Regions from separate parts of the Clostridium sp. Marseille-QA1073 genome, predicted to be linked through region 1. Evidence: riboswitches for the same ligand, from Rfam matches in the RefSeq annotation. Region 1 holds a riboswitch; the other holds the start of a gene.
What was found. Region 1 has a riboswitch for magnesium ahead of mgtA (magnesium-translocating P-type ATPase). Riboswitches for the same ligand answer to the same signal wherever they lie in the genome.
Positions count from the first base shown of each region.

Region 2: it holds a riboswitch for magnesium, as region 1 does, so the genes downstream of both, ACY1IQ_RS09600 (magnesium transporter MgtE N-terminal domain-containing protein) here and mgtA (magnesium-translocating P-type ATPase) in region 1, are expected to answer to the same signal.

Region 1 covers NZ_JBSVQM010000035.1:17,683-26,135, reverse strand. Annotated here, with positions in the region: gene ACY1IQ_RS19740 (beta/alpha barrel domain-containing protein) at 1-287, shown strand, start outside; gene ACY1IQ_RS19735 (hypothetical protein) at 306-473, shown strand; gene ACY1IQ_RS19730 (hypothetical protein) at 830-1,015, shown strand; gene ACY1IQ_RS19725 (pyridoxal-phosphate-dependent aminotransferase family protein) at 1,217-2,293, shown strand; gene ACY1IQ_RS19720 (D-2-hydroxyacid dehydrogenase) at 2,599-3,510, shown strand; gene ACY1IQ_RS19715 (DUF1015 domain-containing protein) at 3,539-4,783, shown strand; M-box (ykoK) riboswitch at 5,030-5,190, shown strand; gene mgtA (magnesium-translocating P-type ATPase) at 5,567-8,212, shown strand.
Region 2 covers NZ_JBSVQM010000008.1:142,433-150,885, reverse strand. Annotated here, with positions in the region: gene asnA (aspartate--ammonia ligase) at 1-971, shown strand, start outside; gene ACY1IQ_RS09600 (magnesium transporter MgtE N-terminal domain-containing protein) at 1,217-2,479, opposite strand; M-box (ykoK) riboswitch at 2,706-2,872, opposite strand; gene ACY1IQ_RS09595 (flotillin family protein) at 3,508-4,995, opposite strand; gene ACY1IQ_RS09590 (NfeD family protein) at 5,023-5,550, opposite strand; gene ACY1IQ_RS09585 (hypothetical protein) at 5,695-5,931, shown strand; gene ACY1IQ_RS09580 (YgiQ family radical SAM protein) at 6,451-8,334, shown strand.

The DNA of each region.
Region 1 (8,453 bases):
TGACAATTGTCTCAGAATTTGAAGATATAGAGTCACGAATAAAAGCTGGTGTTACAATATTAAACGTATCAGGTGCTAAAAGAACACCATGTATAGTTAGACAAATAAGAGAAAAGTATCCAGAATTTCCTATAATGGCCACAGGAGGGCCAAATGAAAATAGTATTAGAGAAACTATTGAAGCTGGTGCCAATGCTATAACATATACTCCGCCTAATACAGGAGATATATTAAATGAAATAATGATTGCTCATAGAAATAGATATGAATCAGAACAAGAAGAGTAGTTTGTGAGGAAATATTTAATGAAAGCAGATATTGTAGTTTTTAATTGTAAAAAATGCCCAGAATATATTTCTAATAATTGTGATGGAAAGGCAAATAATTGCATGTGTAAAAATTGCCCAAGAAATTTAGCACAATGTATAATAACTAAATACTGTAGAGAAACTGAATCAATTATAGAAATATAAAACTCTTTGGTAGTGATAAATAAAGCACTACCAAAGAGTTTTATATTTTAAAGAAAAAAAAGCATTAATCATAATAAAGCGTCTTTAAAAAATAATTAATTAGCATGTTTTGTATCATGCTCTGTCGGTTAAATCTATTTATAGTGTTAATATCAGTAGATTCGATGTTCTTATCTTACACAAAATATCTCTCTAATCTTCTTTAAGTGTTTTATTTTAGAGACTTAAATTAAAAAAAATTATTATATACTGTAATTATTTATATATTTTATAGATGAATAAAAATACATTTAAAATAGAAAATAAGGTTATAAAGATAATTTTTAATAGTATAATTAAGATTGGAGGTATCAATTATGATATCAAGTGAAATAAAGATGAGAGTTGCACAAAATTGTCATGGTTATCAAGGAAGAAGTACATTTTCTATGATGAGTTTTGTAGAATCAAGTCAAAGTTGTAGTAATTGTAAGAATTATGTCAGAGGTCATTGTATTAAAAATTTATTTGATGGTATTTACGACAATATACGTATTAATTAATTGATGTTTTATTAAAAAATTAAATATAGAATTACAAATATTAAAAAATTAAAAATATTCGTAATATAAAATAAATTATGTTAAGTTGTTATATTCATAACTTGATGAATATTCTGATAAATGGTAAAATAATATTGTTTTTAAGGTAACTTAAAATTATAAATAAGGGGTTTATACCAATACGAATATGGAGGGTTTGTTATGCATAAAAGATTATTTATACCTGGTCCAGTAGATGTAGCACCAGATGTACTGGAAAAAATGGCCAGTCCTATGATAGGACATAGAAGCAAAGAGGCTTCAAGAGTTCAAAGAGCTATAAGTGACTATATGAGAGTGATATTTAATACTAAGGAAGAAATATTACTTTCAACAACTTCAGGTAGCGGACTAATGGAAGGTGCCGTACGTTCATGTACTGCAAAAAGAGCTGCTATATTTTCAGTAGGAGCTTTTGGTAACAGATGGTATGATATGGCTGTTGCTAATGGTGTTCCAGCTGATAAATTTGAAGTTGAATGGGGTACTGCGACAACTCCAGAGCAAGTAGATGAAGTATTAGCTACTGGAAAATATGATTTAATAACAGTAACTCATAATGAAACTTCTACAGGTATTATGAATCCGCTTGATGAAATAGCTAAAGTCGTTAAAAAATATCCAGATGTAGTATTTTGTTTAGATACAGTAAGTTCTGCAGCAGGAACTGAATTAAAGGTTGACGAATGGGGCGTTGATATTTGTATAACTTCAACTCAAAAAGCTATAGGACTTCCTCCAGGAATGTCAATGTGTACATTCTCTAAGAAGGCTATTGAAAGGGCTAAACAAGTTCCAAATAGAGGAATTTATTTAGATTTATTAGGATTGTATGAATATATACAAAAGAAAGATTATCAATATCCTTCAACTCCATCATTATCACATATGTTTGCATTAGAATATCAATTAGATAAAATTATAAATAAAGAAGGCTTAGAAAATAGATATAATAGACACATAGAAGGTGCTAAGATAGTTAGAACGTGGGCTGCAAAACATTTTGAAATATTACCACAAGAACCATATATGTCAAATACATTAACTAATATTAAAAATACAAGAAATATTGATATAGCTGCTTTAAATAAAGCATTAGGAGAAAGAGGATATCAAATTTCTAATGGTTATGGAAAACTTAAGGACAAGACTTTTAGAATAGCTCATATGGCAGAGACAAAACCAGAAGAATTAGTAGAGTTATTAAAAGTAATTGATGAAATATTAGGACTTGAATAGCCTTAAATAGAAAATTAAGAATGAAGAATAAAATAATTTTTCATTCTTAATTTACATTAGGCATTAACAAACAAATAAATAGTCAATATGATAGTTTACCTCGTGCTCTACTAGGGCTACATATTTTACTTATGTTAAGATTATTAATAAAATATGATTGCTTTTATAAGAGAAAGTATTCTTTTTATTTTTGTCTAGTTATTTAGATGCCTTAAAGGAATAGTTGCTACTAATAAATTATTAAATACTTTTGTTTTTATTATTGAAAATAATTATTAAAAAATAGATAAGATGGGGGTATAATTATGATAAGAATATTGGTTACAGACGGAATGGAAGCCAGTGGTGTTGAAAGCTTAAGATCTAAAGGATTTGAAGTAGTAGAACAGTTCTACGAACCAGAAGATTTAGGAAATGCTCTTAAAGAATTTGATGTTGTAGTAGTAAGAAGTGCGACAAAAGTTAGACAACCTATCATAAATAAGGCTGCTGAAGCTGGAAGATTGAAACTTATAATTCGTGGTGGAGTTGGTGTTGATAATATAGATGTAGCTTATGCTGAAGGAAAGGGAATAAAAGTTGCCAATACTCCAAATGCAAGTAGTGCATCAGTGGCAGAATTAGCACTTGCCCATATGGTTGCTATTACAAGATTTGTAAATATATCTAATGTTTCTATGAGAGAAGGGAAATGGGATAAGAAAAAATATGAAGGAACTGAGATAAGCGGAAAAACTCTTGGTTTGATAGGTTTTGGAAGAATTGCTAAAGAATTAGCTAAGAGAGCAAAAGCATTAGGAATGAGAGTCATATACACAAATAGAAGTGGTAAAGTCGAAGGATGTAATGAATTTGAATATGCTACTTTAGAAGAATTATTACCACAAGTAGATTATTTATCTTTACACATTCCATTTGCAAAAGATAAAGGTGCTACTATAAGTAAGGCTCAATTTGATATGATGAAAGATGGAGCATATTTAATTAACTGTGCTAGAGGTGGAGTTGTTGATGAAGCAGCGTTAATAGAAGCTTTAAATAGTGGAAAAATAAAAGCAGCGGGAATAGATGTATTTGCTGAAGAACCAACTAAAAATACTGAGCTTGTAAATCACCCTAAGGTATCTGTTACACCACATATAGGTGCTTCAACTGTTGAAGCTCAAACAAGAATTGGAGAAGAAATAGTAAGTATTATTACTGAATTCTTTAAATAATATTCTAAAATACAGAGGAGGGAGAAAAATGGCTGTAGTAAGACCGTTTAAAGGGATAAGACCACAAAAAGAGTTGGTAGATAAAGTTGCTGCACTACCTTATGATGTTATGAACACTGAAGAAGCAAGAGAGATGGTAAAAGGAAACCCGTACTCTTTCTTACATGTTGATAAGGCCCAAATAGATCTAGATCCAAGTATAAATCAATATGATAAGATTGTTTATGAAAAAGCTAGAGAAAATCTTTATAACATGATAGATGAGAAAGTATATATAAGAGATAGTGAATCTTGTATGTATATATATAAACAAATAATGGATGGAAGAGTTCAAACAGGTATAGTAGGATGCACTTCTATAGATGATTATATGAAAGATATAATTAAAAAACATGAACATACAAGAGCAGAGAAAGAGCAAGATAGAATCAATCATGTTGATTATTGTAATGCAAATACAGGCCCTATATTTTTAACTTATAAGAATGTATCTGAAATTGATAAAGTTGTTATAGAGTGGACTAAAAAAGAGCCAGAATATAATTTCGTTTCAGAAGATGGAATAACTCATATTGTATGGGTTATAAATGATAAAAATACTGTAGATAAATTAGAAAATTTATTTAAAGAAGTTAAATATTTATATATTGCTGACGGTCACCATAGAGCAGCGTCAGCTGTTAAAGTTGGACAGTTAAGAAGAGAGCAAAATCCGCAATATACTGGAGAAGAAGAATTCAATTTCTTTTTATCTGTAATTTTCCCAGCAGAAGATTTATATGTTATGGATTATAATAGAGTTGTAAAAGATTTAAATGGTTTTTCTACAGAGGAGTTCCTAAGTAAAGTATCTGAAAAGTTTGATATAGAAGCTTATAACTGCTGTAATCAATGTAAACCAGAAGAAAAAGGTACTTTTGGGATGTACTTAGATAAAAAGTGGTATAAGTTAACTGCTAAGAAGGAGACTTTTGATGCAAAAGATCCAGTAGCAAGTTTAGATGTTTCAATATTACAAAATAATCTATTAAGACCGTTGCTTGGTATAGAAGATCCAAGAACTAGTGATAGAATAGACTTTATTGGTGGAATAAGAGGACTTAAGGAGCTTGAAAAAAGAGTTGATAATGGTATGAAAGTAGCATTCTCAATGTATCCTACAAGTATAGTTGAACTTATGAACATAGCTGATGCAGGAGAAGTTATGCCGCCAAAATCAACTTGGTTTGAACCAAAACTAAGAAGTGGAATATTCGTTCACGAGCTAAAATAAATATATTTTATAAAAGACTCAAACATTTTATGCGAATGTTTGAGTTTTTTATAAGATATATCTAAACTTATATTTTATTGAAATACTTAAATTTCAATTATTAATAATAACTAAAAATGAAGTTAATGGTTAATTGTTATAGATAACTTATTAGATGAGTTAGTGACTTAACATAATCTTAACGTAATTTAATAAAAAAAACGTTGACATATATAATTGATAAGAATACAATAATAGTGAAAATTAAATATACCTCGGTAGGTGAGGTTACTACAAGGATACGGGTTGCTGCCGTGAAAGAGTGGAAACATTCTTAACTGGTTAGCAGGTTTTGCCGAACAAAGAAGGCTTAATCTAATGCAATTTCATTGCCTTGCAGAGCCAAAACTTGGACGAGAAAGTGTTGTTTATAATGCCTTCGTCATGTTTAAGTTTTGACGAGGTTTTTTTAATTTATTTTGAATTTTCAGGAGGTGAAAAGAATGGAGGCTGGCAGTAGTAGTACGGACAGTGGAGGTAAGGAGATATATTTAAAGAATAATGGACATTTAATGTCAAGCTCTACTTCTTCTCACAGGAGTTTGATAAAACCTATCATATAGATAGCTTCTTAAAATATATACATTTTTGTTAATCAAATTTATTATCTTCACTATTTCTTTATTGAATATAATTCGTATATTTATTAGCCTCAAATTAAATACTATTTTAAAAAGGTTTAAAAAATATTTTTATTAACCTTTGGTTTCTTATTGTCTTTTTTAGAATTTGGAGGTGTGAATTATGATTAAAAAAAGAAATGTGAGTATAGAAAAGAGAGTAGAAAATTCTGTAAACAGACTTATTAGTTTTAGTAAAATGAATTTAGAAGAAATTTATAAAGAACTTAATACAGATATTAATGGACTATCTAATAAAGATATAGAAGATAAAGTTGAAAAATATGGACTAAATCAAATAGCACATGAAAGACCAACACCATGGTTTATAGAGTTAATTAAAGCTTTTATAAATCCTTTTATCATAGTATTATTAGTACTTGCGGTTGTATCCTTAATAACTGATGTTATTCTTGCTGCACCAGGAGATAAAAGCTATGTAACAGTAATAATCATTAGTATAATGGTAATCATTAGTGGGTTATTAAAATTTTCTGAAGAATTTAAATCTAGTAAAGCAGCAGAAAAATTAAAGGCATTAGTAAAAACTACTACATTAGTTCATAGACAAGATATGGGAAAAAAAGAAATAGATATGGTGGAAATTGTTCCAGGAGATATAGTGTATCTCGCTGCAGGTGATATGATACCTGCTGATATAAGAATAATATCAAGTAAAGACTTGTTTGTTAGCCAGTCATCACTTACTGGGGAATCAGAACCTGTTGAAAAATATCCAAATTTAAAAGAAAAAGATAAGAATTTGGGAGTAACTGAACTTGATAATATTTGCTTATTAGGGACAAATATTATTAGTGGAAGTACGACTGCTGTAGTAATTGCAACAGGAGATGATACGTACTTTGGTTCTATGGCATCTTCACTTTCAGGACCAAGAGTTAAAACAAGTTTTGAAAAAGGTGTAAATAGTGTAAGCGTATTACTTATAAAATTTATGCTTATAATGGTACCTATAGTATTTTTTATAAACGGAATAACTACAGGTAGATGGTTAGAAGCACTTCTTTTTGCAATATCTGTTGCAGTAGGACTTACACCTGAAATGCTTCCTATGATTGTAACTTCCAATCTTGCTAAGGGTGCTGTTTCAATGGCTAAGCATAAAACTGTAGTAAAAAAACTAGATGCTATACAAAACTTTGGAGCTATGGATGTATTATGTACTGATAAAACAGGCACTCTTACTCTTGACAAGATAGTTGTAGAAAGACATTTAAATATTAATGGAGAAGAAGATATAAGAGTATTGAGACATGCCTATTTAAATAGTTTTTATCAGACTGGACTTCGTAATTTAATGGATGTTGCAATATTAGAACATGGAAAAGACCAAGGGTTTAATGAACTTGAGAAAAATTACATGAAAGTTGATGAGATTCCATTTGACTTTTCAAGAAGAAGAATGTCAGTAGTATTAAAAAGTGAGGATGGAAAAAGGCAACTTGTAACAAAGGGTGCTATTGAAGAAATGCTTTCAATATGTACTTTTGCAGAATATAACGGAGAAGTAGTGGAACTTACAGAAAAAATAAAGAATAAAGTTCTTAATATGGTGACTAAATTAAATAATGAAGGAATGAGGGTCATTGCAGTTGCACAAAAAAATGACATTCCTGATGAAAATACATTCAGTATAAAAGATGAAAGCAATATGGTTCTTATGGGATATATAGGATTTTTAGATCCACCAAAGGAGTCAGCAGCAGAAGCAATAAAAGCATTAAAAGAAAATGGAGTAAATGTAAAAGTATTAACTGGAGATAATGATGCAGTAACGAAAAAAATATGTAAAGAAGTTGGATTAACAGTAAATAATATACTTCTTGGCTCTGATATAGAAAAAATTAGTGATGAAGAATTGTCAAAATTAGTGGATAACACTAATGTGTTTGCCAAGCTTTCACCGCTTCAAAAATCAAGAATTATTAAAGTATTGCAGAATAAAGGGCATACCGTAGGATTTATGGGCGATGGTATCAATGATGCTGCAGCTCTTCGTCAGGCTGATGTAGGTATATCAGTAGATACTGCGGTAGATATAGCAAAGGAATCAGCAGATATAATTTTACTTGAAAAAAATCTAATGGTACTTGAAGAAGGGGTAATAGAAGGAAGAAGAGTTTTCGGAAATATAATAAAGTATATTAAAATGACTGCAAGCTCAAACTTTGGGAATGTATTTAGTGTATTAATTGCTAGTGCGTTTTTACCATTCTTACCAATGCTTCCTATTCATCTTTTAGTACAAAACTTACTTTATGATATTTCTCAAATATCAATTCCATGGGATACTATGGACCAAGAATATTTGAGAAAGCCAAGGAAATGGAATGCAGATGATATTAGTAGGTTTATGATTTTTATAGGACCAATAAGTTCTATATTTGATATAATTACCTATCTGGTAATGTGGTTTGTATTTAAGGCAAATACTCCAGCAATGCAAGCATTATTCCAATCTGGTTGGTTTATAGAAGGACTATTATCACAAACTTTAGTAGTTCATATGATTAGGACTAAGAAAATACCATTTATTCAAAGTAGAGCAACAGCTCCAGTTTTATTATTAACAGGTGTTATAGTTGTAGTAGGTATATTTATACCATTTACTTCTTTTGGAGCATCAATAGGACTTCAAGCGCTACCATTATCATATTTTCCATGGCTTATTGGAATTCTTTTATCCTATTGTATACTCACTCAAATAGTAAAAACTATGTATATTAAAAAATTTAATAGATGGTTATAATTATATAAAAAAAACTCAAACATTTTATAATGAATGTTTGAGTTTTTTAGTAATATATAGATAAATTTGTATATTGATTAAGATTTTAAGTCATATATAAAATTGTTACCAACATAGTAAATAGAATAATAGTTTATAATAACTGATTTTATTCATAATAAGATTAATAATACCTATATAAAAGACGAATATAAGAATATATTTTATTAAGAACATTTCTCTTGATAATTCAATTGAAAAG
Region 2 (8,453 bases), on a different contig from region 1:
CAATGACTATTAAGGAAACTCAAAAGGCAATCAAGGAAATAAAAGTATTCTATGAAAAAAATTTAGCTAAAACTCTTAATCTTTCTAGAGTTTCAGCACCACTATTTGTGAGAAAATCATCAGGACTTAATGATACATTAAATGGAGTTGAAAGACCTGTGTCTTTTGACATACTTCATACTGGTGAAGAATTAGAAATTGTCCAGTCGCTTGCAAAGTGGAAACGACTTGCTCTTCACGAATATGATTTTCAAGTTGAAGAAGGTCTTTATACTAATATGAACGCCATTAGAAGAGACGAGCATCTAGACAATATTCATTCTATCTATGTAGATCAATGGGATTGGGAAAAAATTATAGATAAATCTTCAAGGAATTTAGACTATCTTAAAAATACTGTAACAAGTATTTATTCTGTATTTCAAGATACAGAAAACTACCTTTTTGAAAAATATCCTCATTTAGGTAAAAAGCTTCCATCTAAAATAACCTTTATTACTTCTCAAGAATTAGAAGATGAATACCCTAATTTATCATCTAAGGAAAGAGAAAATCTTGCCTCTAAAGAATATGGTGCAATTTTTATCATTGGAATCGGAAAAGAGTTAGCTTCAGGAAAAAAACATGATAATCGTGCAGCAGACTATGATGACTGGGAATTAAATGGAGACATTATCTTTTGGAATCCAATGCTTGAAGAAGGTTTAGAACTTTCTTCTATGGGTATAAGAGTAGACAGTGCTGCTTTAGACCATCAACTTAGAGTTACAAACTCAGATTTTAAAAGAGACTTTCAATTCCATAGTTCAATACTTAAGGATGAACTTCCTTATACCATTGGTGGAGGTATAGGTCAATCTAGAATGTGTATGTATTTTTTAAACAAGATACATATTGGTGAAGTACAATCCTCAATTTGGCCTTTAGATATGATAGATGAATGTAAAAAACACAATATACATTTATTGTAAAAGCCATTTATTATTGCTACTAAAAATATATTTCAGAGAACAGTAAATTATCTTTTTAAAACTATTATGTAATAAATTACGGCATAATAGTCTTAAATTATTTTTATATCTGTTCTCCATGGTTATTATTATAATTCTAATTTTTTATGTTCTTCTCTGAAGTAAAAAATCGTGACTCCTAGTCACGATTTTTCATAAATAATTTGCTTTTTATAACATATAGATTTATATTATAAAGCTATATATTAACTTGATTTTTTAAGTTTTCTCTTCCAGCTAGGTGTTAGTAATTCTTCAATAATGTTACTCATCACTGCCACCCCACATAATTTCTCTTCTTCATCTATTACCGGTAATGAATAAAGTTCATATTTTACTGAAAGTTGAACAGCTTTTTCTATATCATCACTGTCTTTTACTAGTAGAACTTTTGTATTCATTATAGATTTTAATTTTGAATTAGGATCTGCTAAAATTAAATCTCTTAAAGATATAAAACCTTGAAGTCTTTCATTCTGATCTACTATATAAATGTAATGTGCAACCTCATCATCTGGCTTTAGCGCTCTTAAAATATCAATGGTTTCACTAGCAGTTATATCAATATTTATAGAAATGAAGTCAGTGTTCATTATGCTACCTACCATTTCATCTTCATATTCCATAAGATCCCTTATCTCTAGCTCATCTTCATTATCAATATTTATTAATAAATTTTCTTTAGTTTCATCATCCATATCTTCTAAAATATCAGCAATTTCATCATTAGGCATAACATCTAATATTTCTTTTGCCTTTCCACTACTAAGATTTTTTAAAATATCTATTTGGATTTCCGTTTCTAATTCTTCTAGCGTATCTGCTGCAAAATCATTTCTTAAGCTTTCAAATATTTTTCTTCTATCCTCTGAAGATAATCCCTCAATAATTTCTGCAAGTTCTACAGGATGAAGTTCTGTAAGTTTCTTATATGGTTCACTAAGTCTTAATCTATCATCAATCATTTCTATAGATTGAACACTTTCCCAAGTTATAGAATCATCTTTTACTTCCTTATTTATAAATCTACAAAATCCTTTGACTAGGCTTTCCATTCCAAATCTTCTAGATAAAGATAGTAATCCAGATTCCACTTCTAAAACTCTTATTTCTCCTGCTGTCTTTATCATCTTTAAATCATTAACTTTAATAACTTTTTTGCCATTAATATCAACAATTTGTTTATCTAAAAGATTTTTAGATAGGAGATAGGAGTACCTTCTAGGGATAATATCTTTTGCTCCTATAACCTTTACCACATAAGCTGATTTTTCTTTATAAATATCTATATTTCTAAATTCAAAGTTTAACAATTCTTTGCCTTTTTTAATCTTGTAGCCTATAGCTCTTGGATATCCTGATTCTGTAGTTACATATATATCTATTAATCTACCTATATTATCATCTAATTCATCATAAATATAGGCATTTAAAATATTACTTAAAAAGAATTCATTTAGCTTTTTCATAGATATTCCTCCTCTTACCAGAGAAATATCTATTATCTTTTTGAACAGAAAGTTATTAAATCATAGATATTTCTCTGAAACCTATTTAATTTTAATTTTGACTCTCTAGTTCGAGGGCCACTTTCCATTCAAACTCACCACCTAAAATAAATTTAAATTAAAATTTTTCTTATAGAAAATATATTTATACACAATAAAAAGCTCACTTAAATAAAGTGAGATCTCTAGCTATAAAACTATGTTTGAGCTTTAGCACTATATAGCTTTGGACATTATGCCAGCTACATTAAGTAAAACCTTGGTTCGGTAGTACCTGTTAACCCATTGGCATCTCTCGATGTTTCGGGGCAGTAGCGTATATCTATATAGGAGCCTCACCTAACGTTAATTATTTAAATTGTTTAACTTAATTAAATCATATAAAATATCTTCTACTATATTATACAATAAATAACTTTAAATGTAACCCTATCAGTAGCTAATTTAATAAGATTTTGATGAAATATTAATAAGATTGTTGATTAATCAATGCACAATTCAAAATTCACAATGCACAATTAAGGTTGAAATTATTTTTAGGCAAAATAATTTTTTTAATGAATTTTTTACTAGCAATGTAATTGCTGGTTACTCCACCTCAGGGGAACAGTAGTGAAGCCATTTAGGGTTCCTCTGAGGTACAGTATAGGTTGGAACTCAAATCAATTAATTTACACTAGAACTTTGGAGATAAACAAATTAATTATAATATCGTTTAATAATGCAGATGTAGTGCTATATCCTACTGCACCCCAGAGCTCTAAACAGAAATAGTTACAGATTTAAATCTTATAACTACTTTAATTTTATTTAAATTTGTAATTATGTTATAGACCGCAGGGGTGTAAGTTAATATTGAGAAATATCCATAATTATGAATTTTGCATTGTAAATTGAAATACTTAAGGTTGTAGCTATATTCAGCTATACATTAATTTTTAAAGTAGTTTGTCTATAAAATAAAGTGGTGACTAACTCACCACTTTATTTTATTTTTCTATTTCTTTATGGTCTACTTTTTCATCTTTATTTTGCATTTCCTCAGCTTTACTTTTAAATAAATCATTTATATTCACTCCAGTTAATGCATTAACAGTTTCCGGAAGGGAACTCATTATGTCAGTTACATACTTAGTAACCTTTGAAGCCCCTTTTCCATTTCCCTCTCCACTATCTATAATAACAATTTTCTCAGTTTTTGATAATGGATCTGCAACTGCTTTTGCTATATCTGGTAACTTATCTATTATCATTTGAGTAACTGCAGCATCATTATACATTTTAAAAGCTTCTGCTTTTTTCATCATTGCCTCCGCCTCTGCACGTCCTTTTTCTCGTATAATATCTACTTCTGCCATACCTTGAAGTTTTAATGCTTCTGCTTTAGCTTTACCTTCAAGTTCTATGGCTCTTGCTCTAGCCTCAGCATCAGCAATTTCTTTAAATTTAACTGCCTCTGCCTCTTTTTCTTGTTTGTATTTATTAGCATCTGCTTGTTTTTTAATCGTTGCTTCAAGCTCTCTTTCCTTTCTTAAAGATTCTTGAGTTGCAATTTCTATTTCTCTTTCCTTCTTAACAAGCTCTATCTTCATATTTTCATCAGCAAGTTCTCTTTCTTTTTGTTTTCTTAATATTTCAACTTGCATTTGTGTTTCTGTAACTTCTTTTTGAACTTTGTTACTTTCAATTTGATATGCAAGGTCTGATGCAGCCTTTGCACTTTCTTGTTCTTTTCTATAAGCTTGAACTTTCAATTCTTTTTCTTTGTTAGATTCAGCAATTTGAGTTTCTGCAAGTATTTTAGCCGCCTCTCCTTCTCTATAAGCTTGAGAAGTTTTTATATGAGTTTCTTTTTGTGCCTCTGCCTGAGCTATATCAGCATCTCTTTTAACTTGAGCAACTCTTGGACGACCTAAATTAACTAAATAGTTATCATTATCAGATAAGTCCTTAATAGTAAAAGCTTTAATTTCTAATCCTAACTCTGCCAAATCTACCGCTGCAACTTCTTGAACTCGAGAAACAAATTTTTCTCTATCTTTATATATTTCTTCAACTGTCAGTTTTGAAATAATTTCTCTTAACTTACCTTCCAGTACATCCTTCGCAGTATCCTTAATATTTATTATAGTATTAGCTTCATTGCCAGTATTAAATTGTTCTATTGCAGATAAAATAGATTCTGTTGTAGATTTAACTTTAACAATAGCTACTCCATCTGCTATTATTCCAACACCCTGCTCTGTTAAAGCTCCGTCAGTTCGTACATCAATTTTCATATTCTCTAAAGATATAATATCAGTTCTTTCTAGTAGAGGAAAAACAAATCCTCCTGCTCCGCTAATTACTCTCTTCTTAAGACCAGTTACTACCAATGCCTTATCTTGAGGCACTCTCTTCCATAGTGAAAATAATAATAAGATTAGTAATAATAATACTCCTAAAATTATAAGAGGAATAAAAAAAGGTGAATTCATGATTATTGCTCCTTTATATTAATAATTTTACAATTTTTCCACATAAAATACCTGATTTTCAATTTTTTTTATACATACTAGAGTATTTACATCTAATTGCTTTAAATTTATTTCTTTAGCTGGCGAAGTCATTTTAACTCCATTATATACGTAAGATATTCGCCCAAAACCATTTTCATATATCGTTGTAGTAACCACTGCCTTTTCACCAATTAATCTTTCTGTTTTCATATCAAAGCTTTCTTCTATTTTCTTAAGTGGCTTTATTATAAATTTATTAATAATTTTAGATATCCCTAATCCTAAAGCTATAGATATTACTAATGTATAATACCATTTGAAATCCTTTTCACTTAAATACATGCCGCATCCAGTAAAAACTGTTAAAAAAGCCATTATACAAGTTCCATTAATATGCATAACATTTGCTAATAAATCATTGGGCAAATCTACTCCGTCTAGATTTAACCCATCGAAAACTCCTCCTAATATAAACATAAAACCTACATATAAAATACAAAATATAAATCCTTTTTTATATATTTCAAATGCCATTCACATCACCCTTCTAAAATATTACATAATAATATCAATTTGACTTTATAACATATCTTTATATAAATATCCATACATAATTTCCTCAATACATCTCATACTAAAATAAGAAATCAAAATTTTAAAATAAAGGAGTGATATATAATGAATAAAGAAAGAGAAAAATTTGATGTAAGTAATCCTAAAGGTACACCTTATGTTAAAATGAAAATTGATGATTATGTAGATCCTAGTTTAACTAATCTTAATGAAGATAAGGACTTAAAGGATGAAATTTCTAATAATGGTCTTCCAACTAAAGGTCAAGTTAATAATGCTAATACTTCTATTCAAGATTTAGTTGAAGGATTAAATTATGAGTACGATGATCCTAGAAAATAGTTAAAATTTCATCTTTCATAATAACTATAACTTTAAGAACAAACTATTCATCTCCTAAAGATAACTAGTCATTATGACATAAATATTCTTTTCATATTTGACTAGTTATTTCATTTCACATTTGAAAACAATTAGTTCTAAACTATATAGGACGTTTTTTTGTTTTATTATTTTAAAATCATATTTTAGAACTTAAATTCATGTTTTTAAATAAAAATGTATATTTACCCTTAGTTATCTATTATATATTATATAATTAAGTCTATTATAGAAAATTAATTCTATATTTAAATTAAAACTCCTTCATATCTGTAGTATATTTCCATTATATGATTAATTCCCCTATAGTTATCCTCATTTTAAATAATTTATAAGAATATATTGTTATTCATATTTTTTAATACTTGTGTTAATATTAGGCTATGTTTTAAATTTTACTTAAAATTAAAATATTTTATAATAAATTATTAACAAAAGATAATTATTAATAGATTATACTATCTCTATGGAGGACTTTATATGAAATTAAATACAGAATTTTTACCTATAAATAAAGAAGATATGAAAAAGCGAAATATAGAACAGTTAGACTTCATTATCATTACTGGTGATGCTTACATAGACCATCCTTCCTTTGGTACAGCCATTATAGGAAGGGTTTTAGAAAGTGAAGGATATACTGTTGGAATAATAGCTCAACCTAATTGGAATAGTGTTGATGATTTTAAAAAATTAGGAGAACCTAAATATGGCTTTTTAATAAACTCTGGTAATATTGATTCTATGGTTAATCATTACACTGTTTTTAAGAAAAGAAGAAGTGATGATCTATACTCTCCTGGTGGAAAATCAGGATATAGGCCAAATAGAGCAGTTATTGTTTACAGCAATAGAGCAAGAGAGGCCTATAAAAATGTTCCAATAATTATTGGTGGTATTGAGGCTAGCCTTAGGAGATTTGCTCACTATGACTATTGGGATGATAAGGTTAGAAAAAGTATCCTTATGGATTCTAAAGCAGATTTATTAATATATGGTATGGGTGAAAGACCTATATTAGAAGTAGCTAAATTTTTAAGCTATGGAAGTTCTGTAGAAAGATTACATCATGTAAGGGGCACATCTTATATAACTAAAGATATCTCTAATATTAAAGACTACATTCTACTTCCTTCTTTTGAAGAAGTTTCTACGAATAAAAGAGCCTATGCTAAAAGCTACAAGCTCTATTCAAAAGAGCAAGATTCTATATGGGGAAAAACTTTAATTGAACCTTATGGTGATAGATATGTGGTACAAACCCCTCCTCAACACCCACTAACAGAAGAAGAAATGGATAGAGTTTATAATCTTCCATATACAAGAACCTATCATCCAATTTATGAACCTATGGGAGGAATCCCTGCATTACAAGAGGTTAAATTTTCAATTACAAGTCATAGAGGTTGCTTTGGAAGTTGTTCTTTTTGCGCCCTAACATATCATCAAGGGAGAGTAATACAAAATAGAAGTCAGCAATCTATAATAGATGAAGCCAAACTTTTAACTGAAGATAGTAATTTTAAAGGGTATATTCATGATATTGGTGGACCTACTGCTAATTTTAGACATAGAGCTTGTAAAAAGCAACTGAAACATGGAGTATGTAAAGATAGACAATGCATGTTCCCTACTCCTTGCAAAAATTTAATTGTAGATCATAGCGAATATTTAAGTCTTTTAAGAAAAGTAAGATCTCTTCCTAAAATAAAAAAAGTATTTATTCGTTCTGGCATACGCTATGATTATTTAATGGAAGATAGAAATACAAAATTTTTTCATGAGCTTTGTGAACATCATATCAGCGGGCAACTTAAAGTGGCCCCAGAACATATAAGTGATAAAGTATTATCACAAATGGGTAAACCTAAAAAGCAGGTTTATGATAGTTTTAAAAAGAAATATGCAGACATAAATAAAAAATTAGGAAAAAATCAATTTGTTGTTCCATATTTAATGTCTAGCCATCCTGGTAGTGATATAAATGCAGCTATTGAACTTGCAGAATATATTAAAACTATGGGACATATGCCAGAACAAGTACAAGATTTCTATCCAACTCCTGGAAGCCTTTCAACTACTATATATTACACTGGTATAAACCCTATAACTGAAAAAGAAGTTTATGTACCTAAAGAACATAAAGAAAAAAGTATGCAAAGAGCACTTCTACAGTTTCAAAATCCTGAGAATCATGCCTTGGTTAAAAGTGCACTAATTAAAGCAAATAGAAGTGACTTAATTGGATTTGGATCAAATTGCTTAATTGCCCCTAGGCCTATAAAAAAACAAGGTTATCAAGGAAAAAATAAAGTGCAAAAGCAAGATACTAGTAAAAAATCCTATAAAAATAAAAAAGTTTAAAATCATCAAAAAGGGCAAAAAAATTGTAGTAGTTTTTTTGATAATTTTAAAAATACTAATTAATATTATTTTTAATTAAGTGTAATTGCATAAAAATAGAAAAAATATGTCTTAATCTT